DNA from 4 places in the Bacillus capparidis genome. Region 1 is predicted to be linked to each of the others. Evidence: predicted binding sites of a transcription regulator. Region 1 holds the regulator's gene; each other region holds the start of a gene.

Region 1 (3,177 bases):
TGTTTCTTTCCAGATCTTCCGCTTTTTGCTTCAAATAGGAGCTGTAATTTCCATTATATTTTTTGCTTTCTGTACGTGAGAGCTCGTAAACCTGAGTTACGACTTTATCCAGAAAGTAGCGGTCATGGGAAACAATCAGTATCGCTCCGTTGTAAGATTGCAAGTAATGCTCAAGCCATGTTAATGTATCGATATCCAAGTGGTTGGTCGGCTCATCAAGAATTAATAGATCCGGACTGCTTAGCAAGAGCTTTCCAAGCTTAAGCCGGGTTTTTTGACCCCCGCTTAAGCTTTGTATCTTTGTTCCCTGATCAAAATCAGCAAAGCCTAAGCCGTGCAAGACGGACCTGACATCCGCTTCATACTGGTAGCCGCCCCGTTCTTTAAAATCATGCTGCAGCCGGTCGTAGGTTTTCATAAGCTGATCTAACTCTTGAGGCTGAACCGATGCCATTCTTTCTTCAAGAGACCGCATTTCTTTTTCCATGTCCTGAAGATGGCTGAAAACGGACAGCAATTCTTCTTGCAGCGTTCGTTCCGATTGAAGATCGGTATGCTGAGCCAGGTAGCCGAGAGATAAATCCTTTGGTTTAATAATTTCTCCCTTTTCATATCCAAGCTGACCTGCGATAATTTTTAGCAAGGTGGATTTTCCTGCTCCGTTCCTTCCGACGATCGCTATACGGTCTGAGGATTTAACCTCCAGTTTGATATTGGATAGAATTGGTTCTGCTCCGAACGATTTATATAATTGGTTGACTTGTAATACAATCATGATGATTCACCTCTGTTAGTTTTAGTGTAGCTTATTGTGCAAAGAGCGGCAAACAATACGGCAATAAGATCAAAGAAACTATCCAGAAAAAAAGACAGATTGAAGAAAATAGTGTATGATCTTTTTAAGGAGAGTTTTACTATGAATAAATTCACTCATTTTAATGACCAAGGCAGAGCCAAGATGGTCGATATTAGCGAGAAAAGCGATTCTGTCCGTACGGCGATCGCAGTATCAAGCGTTCAAATGAATCAGGAAGTATATGATAAAATCGTCAGGCAGGAAATTGGAAAAGGAGATGTCCTTTCCGTAGCACAAATTGCCGGCATTATGGCCGCAAAACAAACGTCGACTATTATTCCCATGTGTCATCCGATTCCCTTAAAAGGAGTAGACATCTCTTTTAGCTGGAGCAATGACGAAGAGAATCATGAATTAATGATTCAAGCAATGGTAAAAACAAAGGGAAGTACGGGGGTAGAAATGGAAGCGCTAACTTCCGCGTCCGTTTGCGCTCTCACCGTCTATGATATGTGTAAGGCGATAGACAAGGGGATGATTATTGGCCCAACCTATCTAATGAAAAAAACAGGAGGGAAGAGCGGCGATTTTTCAAGGGGTAAAATCTAGAGAATCAACGATGGAGGATCGCAAATGAATATGGATCAATCAAAAATTCCCCAAGCGACAGCAAAGCGTCTGCCGCTGTATTATCGTTTTTTAAAAAATTTGCATGCCTCTGGGAAGCAGCGAGTATCTTCAGCAGAGCTTAGTGATGCAGTAAAAGTAGATTCAGCGACGATTCGCCGGGACTTCTCATATTTTGGAGCGCTCGGCAAAAAAGGCTATGGGTATAACGTCAATTACCTGCTTTCTTTTTTCAGCAAAACGCTGAATCAGGATGAAATGACGAGCGTAGCCTTAATCGGAGTAGGAAATTTGGGTACTGCTTTTCTTCATTATAATTTTATCAAAAACAATAATACGAAAATTTCGATGGCTTTTGATATCAGTGAAAACAAAATAGGTACAGATGTAGGCGGAGTGCCCGTCTATGATTTAGATGAGCTTGAGAGCCGTTTTCCGGCTGACATTCCCGTTGCGATTTTAACTGTACCAGCGCAAGCTGCTCAATCGATAACCGATCGTCTAGTTAAATTGGGTATCAAGGGAATTCTTAATTTCACACCGGCCCGTTTGAATGTGCCGGGACACATTCGCATTCATCATATAGACTTGGCAGTAGAGCTTCAATCATTGGTTTATTTCTTAAAGCATTATTCCACAGAAGAAAAAATGGTTTAAGATTGTTGTCATTTCGGCAGTCCGGAAAATAGAAAAAGACGTCTCATGAGCGAGACGTCTTTTTCTATTTCTTTGCTTTTCTGAGCTGGTTCGAAAATGCAAACATTTTTATAGCCGTGTAGATATTATAAGCGGCTAGTATCATGAGTAGGAAGCTGTGGAAGGACCACATGTTTTCAGGAGATACAGCCGCAAAGTAGATGAATATGATTCCTACAATTAGATAGATGGCACCCCATGCTGCAGGACTTCTCATGAAAAGAAACCACCTATGATCAACTGCATTTTCTCGAGCTCTTTTTGCAATTCGAGTATGCGATCATAATTGAGCTGAAGTATCACGACAAACGTGTTCATCGAAATATGGGCGATAATCGGCACTATTATCCGTTTTGTCCTTACATATAAAAAGGCAAAGGCAAACCCCATAGCAGTATAAAGAAGAATATGGGTGAAATCCATGTGCACGACCGCAAAAATAACCGAACTGATTAAACCAGCAAAGAAAAAGTTCATTTTTTTATACAGCGAGCCGAAGATAATTTTCCTGAAAATAATTTCTTCTAAAATCGGGCCGAAAATAGAGGAAACAACGATTACTAATGGAAGTGATTTAATAAGCGCTAAAATGGCCTCAGTATTTTCAGAACCCGGATCAATTCTAAAAATATACATTTCGATGGTAGCGGCTATGATCTGCGAGAAATATGCAAGAAAAATACCGCCAATCGCCCATCCGATTGATGCACCGACCGATGCCTTCGATTTATTGCGAAGCGTTGTTTTGGGTGCTGTTCGCAAAATCAATAAAACGACGATCAGGCAGATTGTAAAGCTGGAAATGGTCCAGATGCCCGCTGCTTCAGTTTGCTCATAGCCCATTGCAAAAAGAAGAGGCAAACCAATAATTGATGAAAGATGCATCAAGACGTATGTGAGAATGATGAACCAATATTGTTTATTCAAAGACTCGGAACTCCTTTTCTAAATAGGTCGGGTGGAACTTCATATTATTGTATCATAAACAGTGAAAATATTCGGTTACAAAGGGTTTCCGAAGAAAACTGTCGATACATGTAAGCGTGAAAAAAATTTAA
Region 2 (3,177 bases), on a different contig from region 1:
TCTCATTAACAAAACGGGATTCTCTCTCATCCTCATAGTTCGTAGGATTGACCATCCCTAAATAGTAGTTCAGGGCAGGACGGCATTTAGAACAGCCTTCCTCTTCACTCCAACCCAGAACATTCATCACTTCCCTAACATGGGTTAGGCCTTTTTCTTTTATCTGTTCAACAACTTCTTCTCTCGACAAAGTCGTACAGCCACAAATCGCTTCTTTTTGTGAAGCAGCATCAAAATCTTCTCCCATTGTGTGCTGCAGAACATCTGCAACTAACCCTTTACAGCCGCCACATGATCGAGATGCATTTGTACAAGCCTTTATTTCATTAACTGTAGAACAGCCTTGCTGCTGAATGGCCTGGACTATAGCTCCTTTTGACACACCGTTACAGCCGCACACAATTTCTTCGTCAGTCATACTGGCAACCAAACTTTCCCCGGCTTCTTCACCAATAGGCTGTAAAATCGACACCTTCTCTGTATTCGAAATATCAGCCTGTTTTTGAATCATAGAAAATAACCGGCTGCCTTCGCTGCTGTCGCCAAAAAGGACTGCTCCGACGATTTGATTTTCCTTTAGCACAATTTTTTTATATATTCCGTCTTGTTCATCAAATATTTTTATCGCCTTTTTGTCTTGTCCTTCTAAAAAGTCACCAGCAGAAAATACTTCAACACCAGAAACCTTCAGTTGCGTTGAAACAACGGATCCGCGATAAGGTTTTGTTTCATTACCGCAGATAAAATTTGCTAAAACTTTCGCCTGTTCATATAAAGGTGCAACGAGTCCGTAAGTGTTGCCGTCATGCTCTACACATTCTCCAACTGCATATATATTAGGAAGGTCAGTTTGCATGAAATCATTGACAATCACACCGCGATTAGTGGAAATGCCGCTTTCTTTTGCCAAATGACAGTTCGGACGAATCCCTACAGCCATAACGACTAAATCGGCTTGGATGGAAGTGCCGTCTTTAAATGATAGGCCTTCTGCCCGATCACCTCCAAGAACGGCTTTCGTATCTTTTTCCATCAAGAATTTCATCCCTTGTTTTTCTAATTCACTTTGTAAAAGTCTTCCTGCCGTTGCATCCAGTTGGCGATTCATTAAAAAGGAAGAATTGTGAATGACGGTGACTTCCATGCCTAAATTTAAAAGTCCTCTTGCCGCTTCCAGCCCTAACAATCCGCCGCCAATCACTGCAGCTTTTTTATAAGTTTTGGAGGCTTCGAGCATTTCATCAGTATCCTGAATGTCTCGAAAGGCCGTCACCCCTTGTTTATCCGCTCCTTGAATCGGCAGGATAAAAGGCAGCGATCCAGTGGCAAGAATTAACTCATCATAAGCTTCTGTCCTTCCGGCATCCGTAAGTACTTCTTTTTTCTCTGAATCAACCTTGATCACTGTTTCACCGGTATACAGTTGAATACGATTTTGTTCGTACCAATCCCAGTCGTTTAATGTGATGTCAGTTATGTCCGTATCTCCTTGTAAAACTTTCGATAACAAAATTCTATTGTAATTTGGATGCTTCTCACTTCCAAATATCGTAATCTCAAACTCATCCTTTGAACCTGTTAAAACCTCTTCAATTGCGCGAATACCTGCCATGCCATTTCCAACTAGAACTAACTTTTTCTTTCTCAATTGATGCGCCTCCTTTAGAAAGTCTACTTGGTATGCAACTTAGGTTTTTGTAAAATATATCACAATAAGACATAAATGTTGATTTTTTAGGGATATTATCTAACAAGGTTTCGACGCTTTATTGAAATTTTATGTTAGCATATCTAGCAAAAAAACTGATGACCATCTCTATCGTCAATTACTTAGGCTTTGGGGCTTACTTTTACTGCGCATACTTTAAATCCAGGCATTTTACAAGTTGGGTCCAGCTGATCTGATACTAGTAGATTGACATTTTGTATATCAGACCAATGAAACGGCACAAATACGGTATCTTTTCGAATCGTATTTGACCATTTGCTTCGGACAATAATACTTCCTTTTGCCGACTCAATTTTTGTTAACATATTGTCTTGAATCCGATATTTAGCTGCTGTTTCCGGATGGATTTCCATAAACGATTCAAAATTTCTTGCAGCGAGCGCCGAGCTTTTTCTTGTTTGTACCCCAGTTTGGTAATGAGACATGATTCTTCCTGAAGTTAGATATAACGGATATCTTTCATCTGGCATTTCTTTCGGAACTTCTGAATGATTTGAGACAGCAACCATTTCCGCTTTTCCATCCGGGCGGGGAAATGCTTCTTCAAATAATCTCGTCGTCCCTGGATGGGCGGTGTCAGGACACGGCCACAAAATCCCGCCTTCCTTTCTGAGACGGTCATACGTCATCCCATAATAATCAGCAATGCCGCCGCGCGAAGCTTCCCTTAGTTCATTAAAGATCTCTTCAGCAGACGAATAGGAAAAATAGTCTCCTTTGCCAAGTACGTGCGCAATATCACAAATAATTTGCCAGTCATGCTTTGCTTCTCCTGGAGTAGGCATACTCGCTTCCCGTAAAGTGACTCTTCCTTCCAGATTGGTCATCGTCCCTTCATCCTCCAGATATGAGGAGGCAGGCAATATTAAATCGGCTAACTTTGCCGTTTCTGAAATAAATAGATCAACAGCTACAAAGAAAGATAGCTTTTCTATTGCTTCTTTAATAAAATTTGCGTTAGGAGCTGACACAACTGGATTCGAACACATTAGCAGCATCGCCTTGATTTCCCCGTTGTGGACTTTTTCCATCATCTCGTATGCGGAAACACCTTTTCTCGGGAGATCCTCTTTATTAATTCCCCACACTCTTGCGATATGCTCCCTGTGTTCTTCATTTTCAATCAAGCGGTATCCTGGAAGCTGGTCCGCTTTTTGTCCATGCTCTCTAGCTCCCTGGCCATTACCTTGACCTGTAATTGCCCCGTACCCGCAATTCGGTTTGCCGATTTTGCCGGTAGCGATGAGAATATTCAGGAAGTTGCGAACGGTAATCGAGCCGTTTGTTTGCTGCTCCACTCCCCTTGCAGTAAAAATCATGCCGCTCTCTTCTTTGCCAAACATAATTGCTGCTTTGCGAATCTGCTCAATCGGTACACCGCTCATGTCAACAATTTCATCCCAATCTAAAGACGAAATATGTGCCTTCACTTCGTCAAATCCTTTAGA
Region 3 (3,177 bases), on a different contig from region 1:
TTAAAGGTGTAGAGTTTGCGCCAATAATGGCTACCGCATCTTTGCGGCCAAGGCTTGCAAGTGTACCGGAATTTACCGGGCTGAACGTTTCAAGTGTTTTGTTTTCTAGGTATGCGTAAAGGTTGTAGCCGATCAGCTCGCCCATTTGCCATGCAATTTGCGCAGTTGGCGGGAATGGACGTCCGTCAGCGCCAAAGTACACTGCGCTGTCGCCAGCAACGAATACATCTTCGTGAGAAGTGGACTGTAGAAAATCGTTAACAGTGGCACGGCCGCGGTTAACTTCTAGGCCAGACTCGCCGACTAGCGGATTCCCTTGAACTCCACCGGTCCAAACAAACGTATTTGTTTTAATTTTTTGTCCGTCTTTTAGGTCAACAACGTTTCCTTCAACATTTGTTACAGGAAGGCCTGTTAAGAATTCGACGCCGCGTTTTTCCAAGCTTTCTGTAGCACGTACAATTAGATCATCTGGCAATACTGGAAGGATCTTCGGACCAGCCTCAACTAATTTTAGTTTGATTTCCTTAGGATTTACACCGTAGCTTTTTGCAAGCTTCGGCATAATATCGGCAAGCTCGCCGACTAATTCGACGCCTGTTAATCCGCCGCCCCCGATTAGAATTGTAGCATCTGCTTCATTTTTTGTTTTTGAATATTCGCGAATGCGATCTTCCACATGCTGATAAACTTTATTCGCATCAGCTGCAGATTTTAATACGAGGCTGTTTTCTTCAAGCCCTGGAATGCCAAAGTAAGCTGTTACACTTCCAAGACCAACAACAAGGGCATCGTAAGACAAAGTTGAACCGTCTGAAAGAGCAACCTCTTTATTATCAACAGAGAAGGATTTGACCTCAGCAATTTTTAAGTCAATGTCTTTACCTTTGAAAAGCTTCGTTAAAGGCATAGCCACTGCTTGTTCAGATACGTTGCCAGCTGCAAGGCGGTGCAGCTCAGTAATAATTTGATGAGTCGGATACTTATTAACTACTGTTACTTTCGCTTCTTCTTTGCTGTAATGATCGCGAACTGATAAAGCAGATAGGACTCCGCCGTAACCAGCGCCTAAAATTACAATATGTTTTGACATCGTGCATCCTCCGTCCTTATTTCTAATATAATTTCTATATTATTTTTGGTTTTCACGCTCTGACATAATTTGCATATAGCTTTGGGCAAAACGGAAAAGCTTCTGTGCTTGCGGATCTTTCATCATACGCAGCAACCCGAAAATCCCGATTATTTCTTTGCTTTCGTCTGCACGGTCTTTTGCTTCAATTGCAGTTGCAGCAACTTCTTTCGCAGTTTCTTTAACAGGGTCGAGCATTTCAGTAATTGCACTAACAGTATCATTCTTCAAAACATCATCCGAAGCGACGGATTGTGCAAAATCATAAGACTTTGTCAAAATATTTACTAACTCTGTAAGCTTTGGAAGCTGGTCAACCAATATAGTCAATGACTCTTGAACTTCAGGTTTAAGCAGCTGATCAAGTAAATCACGTTGGCCTTGACTAACAGATACGGTTGTTTGATCGGTTGTTTCTGGCATATCCAATTCTCCTTTACATTAAGAAATAGGCTATTTTTGAAGGGGATTTTTCACCTTGTCTATCTCACTCATGAAATAAGATTGTGAATTTATGCACAAACATATGCAGAAATAAACATTCAGACTTAAATTTAATTAAGTAATGAGATAAACAGTCTTCCCCTCTAAAAATGCAAACTCAAGAATTTTTTATTTTACTTTTATATGTTAACACTTTTTGAACGAATTGTTTAGTTTCGTTAACAAAAATAGTACATTTATTTTTTCATGGAGGATTTTCTACCCACTAATTTCATAAATCTATCAAAATCTAACAAGAATTATTGGTCAGAGAGCGAAATCATCACTCTTTTCTAATTCCCCTCATCACAAACTGAACTGTTCGTTCAATTTCTTCTTTTTCATCCATTTCAATTCCAGCTATAAAACGTGCGGCAACCAATCCCATGATTGATGACACTATGAGCCTGATGATGGTGTCTGCAGGTAGTTCTACGAGTTCGCCTTTTTCTACTGCAGCCTCAACTTTTTGCTTAAAAGGGTGGTAGACATGTTCAGAAAATAATTTTTTAAAATGAGATTGCAGCTCTTCATGGAAGAAAACCTCCTGTATAAAGATCTTAATGACAGGGAAATTAGCTTTGACAAAATCAAATCTGTTCGAAATGATCTCGCGGACAAATTCTTCAAAGGATTGATAGCTTTGCTCAAAAACTTCTTTCTTGAAGCTTTTCGCAAATGTAGGTGTAATCATTTTAGCAATCGGCATGACTATCGACATCAATAAATCCTTTTTCGTTTTATAGTGCCTGAAAATTGTCCCCTCGGCGACTCCTGCTTTTTTAGCTATTTCACTTGTTGAAGTGGCTGCAAACCCTTTTTCGGAAAATGTTTCAATTGCTGCAATCAGGATTTTTTTCTGCTTGTCACTCATTTTTATTTCTTCATCACTGTTATTCAAAAACTCTTCCAACGAAAAACGAGCCATTTTTCTACTCCTTCTTGAATCATAATTTCATTATAGTTAACGAAAAGGAGGATCACAAGCTGATCGAATTACAACCGTCTGTATTTTTTTAAAGTGAAGATATTCAGCAGGGCAAATGCTGTGATAAAACCAATGAGAACGAACAGATCGGTTTGGATCTGTGGAAATCCCTGTCCTTTTAGCATGACTGCTTTTAGCGCATCTGCTCCATAATACAGCGGCATCACAAAGCTTACGGATTCCAGCCAAGACGGCAGTCCATCTAACGGAAACAAGCCTGAAAAAAATACTTGCGGAACAATGACAAGCGGAATAAACTGAATCAGCTGCAGCTCATTGTTTGCAAATGTAGATAAAAAGGTTCCTAGAGTTAAAGCTGTTAAAGATAGAAGAATGGTAATGATAAGAATAAGGCCAATCGATCCGGAGTTGTATAAATTCAAGATTTGGATCGCGAACCAAGTAATTACGATCGATTGCAAAACCGTAAATAGCCCAAATCCGATACTGTAGCCTGCAACGATTTCATATCGTTTTAATGGAGTGGCCAGAATTCGTTCCAGCGTTCCTTTTGTTCGTTCTCGTAAAAAGGAGATCCCCGCCACTAAAAAGACGAAAAAGAAAATAAATAATC
Region 4 (3,177 bases), on a different contig from region 1:
GCCCTGGACCGCCAACTAAAAATAGCGACCGGTTGTCGATGACTTTTTTCATAATAGAAGCTTTTGTCCCTGTTAAATTCTTGCCGTAGACAACACCAACTGCATTGTGTTCGCCTAACGATGCAACGGTTCCCTTAATATCCGGCGTAAATTCCTCCAGATTGTCTTGGCCGCGAATCAGCCTTCCAATATTTTTTGCGCAAGTCACCCCTTGCTGCATAGCAATTTGGGCCGTTGGCGGATATGGCCGGTTATTTTCTTCATTTATAATTAAAGAGCAATCCCCAATAATGAATACGTCATCGTGCCCCTCGACAAGAAGATGAGGGTTTACCTTCACACGGCCACGGTTATTTTCAAACCCTGCCTCTTCCACAATACTGTTCCCGCGGACTCCGGCAGCCCAGACGACTGTGCCAGCTTTAATTTCTTCCTGCTTATCATCTTTGCTGACGATAATTCCATCCGGGGTGCATTCTTTAATCGCCGTTCCAATTTTAAATTCTACCCCTTTGCCTTCTAAATAGTTAACTGCATAATCAACAAGGCCTGGATCAAAACCAGGAAGAACTGTAGGAGCTGCTTCAACGCAAATGATTCGGACATTTTTTTGGTCAATATCGTATTCTCGGCAGAGCTCTGGAACACGATTGCAAAGCTCTCCTAAAAATTCAATTCCTGTAAAACCTGCTCCTCCTACAATAATGGATAATCGCTCTTTCTTTTTTTCTGCGTCATTGTTGAAAGTGGCGAATTGATATTCAATATGCTCACGAAGCTGCCTTGCGCCGTTAATATTTGAAATAGAGAAAGCGTATTCTTTTAAACCCGCAATTCCAAAGGTTTCAGGCATAGCTCCAAGAGCAATCACAAGGTAATCATACTCAAGCTCTCCGTTTGATAAGGTTACTTTCTTTTCGTTGATATTGATTCCGGTTACCGTATCCTGCACAAAATTGATCCGGGAAGTATTGATTACGCTTTTAATTTCATAACGGCACCGATCGTGATGAAGCGTACCAGCACACGCTTCATGGAGCCATGTTGTTTCATAATGGTAATTGTGTTTATTAACCAAAGTAATTTCCGCTTCATTTACACCTACATGCTTTGTCAGGCGTGTAACAGTCATTAATCCGCCGTAACCGGCACCTAATACCACAACTTTGGGTTTTTTCAAAGGGATCACATCCACCTTTACGTAATTTATTGTCTAGATGTTTTGATTACTTATATCTTCCACGACTTAATAATATTTTATGAATAATTAGGATGAAAACTTTGTTAAAAACTTCACTTTAAAAATTGTGCAATGATTATTATGAGAAATTAGTATACAGCTACCTTTCCATCATATCCATTTCTGTTTCGATTATCAAGATCATTTAAACACTGTGATTCCCAGCTTTTTAAGTGCTTCCAATAGTTATCTCTGTAGTCTTTAAAAGCTCTATGTGTTATTATTAAGAATAATTATCAATTACAGGAGGCTTTTTTCATGCGTGAAGATACAAAGATATATGACATTACAATTATCGGGGGAGGACCGGTCGGCCTATTTACCGCGTTTTATGGCGGAATGAGGCAGGCAAGCGTTAAAATTATCGAAAGCTTGCCTCAGCTTGGCGGACAGCTATCTGCGCTTTATCCCGAAAAATATATATATGATGTAGCAGGCTTTCCTAAAATCAGTGCCCAGAATCTCGTTAACAACTTAAAGGAACAAATGGAGAAATTCGAGCAAACAGTGTGCTTGGATCAAGCGGTAGAAACTGTGGAAAAGCAAGCAGACGGTGTGTTCAAGCTAGTGACGAACGAAGAAACCCACTATACAAAAACCATTATCATTACAGCTGGAAACGGTGCGTTCAAACCACGTAAATTAGAGCTGGAAAATGCAGAGCAATTTGAAAAAACAAATCTGCATTACTTCGTAGATGACATGAACAAGTTTGCCGGCCGTCGAGTAGCCGTTTTGGGCGGTGGTGATTCTGCAGTTGATTGGGCGCTTATGCTTGAACCTATTGCAAAAGAGGTATCAATTATTCACAGACGCGATAAATTCCGTGCTCATGAGCATAGTGTAGAAAACCTGCACAATAGCAAAGTGAACGTGCTTACTCCGTTTGTTCCTTCTGAAATCGTTGGCACTGATACGATCGAACAGCTAGTGATTGAAGAGGTGAAAGGAGAACGCAAGGAAGTTCTTGATGTAGATGATGTCATTTGTAACTTTGGATTTATCTCTTCCCTCGGTCCAATTAAGAGCTGGGGCTTAAATATTGAAAAGAATTCTATTGTTGTGGACAGCACGATGAAAACCAATATTGATGGCATCTATGCGGCTGGTGATATTTGCACTTACGAAGGAAAGGTGAAACTCATTGCTAGCGGTTTTGGCGAAGCGCCAACTGCCGTTAATAATGCCAAAGCCTATATGGATCCGAAAGCGCGCGTACAGCCGCTTCACAGCACAAGCCTTTTTGATAATAAGTAATACGAAAAGAACCGGCTAACAACCGGTTCTCTTTCTGTTTTGTCTAAAAAATGCCTATATATGCATTAAGTACTCCAAGAATCATTGCGATCAGCAATATAACTACAATACTTGCTACAATCAAAATGATACGATCCTTGATTTTTTCCGGTTTCGGGAGAGGATTCTCACAGCCGCATTCCGGACAAACGGATGAGCGATATGGGATCAAGGCATTGCATTTTCTGCAGTTTATTTTTTCTTCCATTGGTTTACCTCATTTCGGTGTCAGCGTACGACAGACGCCTCGACTGCATACGTACAGATCGAGATCATCTTATCAATGTATACCTTGTCTCATGTTAATCAACCTGCTCTTATATTTCAAGCAAGATCAAGTATTGAGGAAAAAGTCGAAGCGCCTCTTACGTTATACGTCAAGAAGCGCATTAAAAGACATGAGTTTATTTGATTTGCCCCTTCTTAGCTGCCAGCAACCTGCTAAGAACCTAACACTCTTCCGGTGTACCTTCGTTTTTCGCCGTCCTGAATGAGGAGCCACATCCACAGGAAGCGATCGCATTTGGATTGTCGATGGTGAATCCGCCGCCCATCATCGATTGTTTGTAATCAATAATTGTTCCGGTCATGATGTCCATGCTCTCATTGTCGACAAGAACAGTGATCCCGTGTTGATCAAA

The links. The regulator Rex, encoded in region 1, represses fermentation and respiration genes when NADH is low (regulators of the CRP and FNR family bind a similar motif). The targets are predictions, from matches to a motif close to TTGTGAAATATTTCACAA.
Region 2: the regulator Rex is predicted to act here: its motif matches at 1,696-1,713, upstream of nirB (nitrite reductase large subunit NirB).
Region 3: the regulator Rex is predicted to act here: its motif matches at 1,637-1,654, upstream of JOC74_RS20715 (helical membrane plugin domain-containing protein).
Region 4: the regulator Rex is predicted to act here: its motif matches at 1,282-1,299, upstream of yumC (ferredoxin--NADP reductase 2).

What each region holds. Positions count from the first base shown of each region.
Region 1 covers NZ_JAFDST010000004.1:380,571-383,747, reverse strand. Annotated here, with positions in the region: gene JOC74_RS17505 (ABC-F family ATP-binding cassette domain-containing protein) at 1-775, opposite strand, end outside; gene moaC (cyclic pyranopterin monophosphate synthase MoaC) at 917-1,405, shown strand; gene JOC74_RS17495 (redox-sensing transcriptional repressor Rex) at 1,430-2,080, shown strand; gene JOC74_RS17490 (DUF4305 domain-containing protein) at 2,145-2,336, opposite strand; gene JOC74_RS17485 (CPBP family intramembrane glutamic endopeptidase) at 2,333-3,046, opposite strand.
Region 2 covers NZ_JAFDST010000001.1:770,531-773,707, forward strand. Annotated here, with positions in the region: gene nirB (nitrite reductase large subunit NirB) at 1-1,648, opposite strand, end outside; gene nasC (assimilatory nitrate reductase catalytic subunit NasC) at 1,831-3,177, opposite strand, start outside.
Region 3 covers NZ_JAFDST010000007.1:30,755-33,931, reverse strand. Annotated here, with positions in the region: gene JOC74_RS20720 (NAD(P)/FAD-dependent oxidoreductase) at 1-1,093, opposite strand, end outside; gene JOC74_RS20715 (helical membrane plugin domain-containing protein) at 1,133-1,555, opposite strand; gene JOC74_RS20710 (TetR/AcrR family transcriptional regulator) at 1,899-2,543, opposite strand; gene JOC74_RS20705 (ABC transporter permease) at 2,612-3,177, opposite strand, start outside.
Region 4 covers NZ_JAFDST010000002.1:119,987-123,163, forward strand. Annotated here, with positions in the region: gene JOC74_RS07670 (NAD(P)/FAD-dependent oxidoreductase) at 1-1,186, opposite strand, end outside; gene yumC (ferredoxin--NADP reductase 2) at 1,499-2,497, shown strand; gene JOC74_RS07680 (hypothetical protein) at 2,541-2,744, opposite strand; gene JOC74_RS07685 (HesB/IscA family protein) at 2,986-3,177, opposite strand, start outside.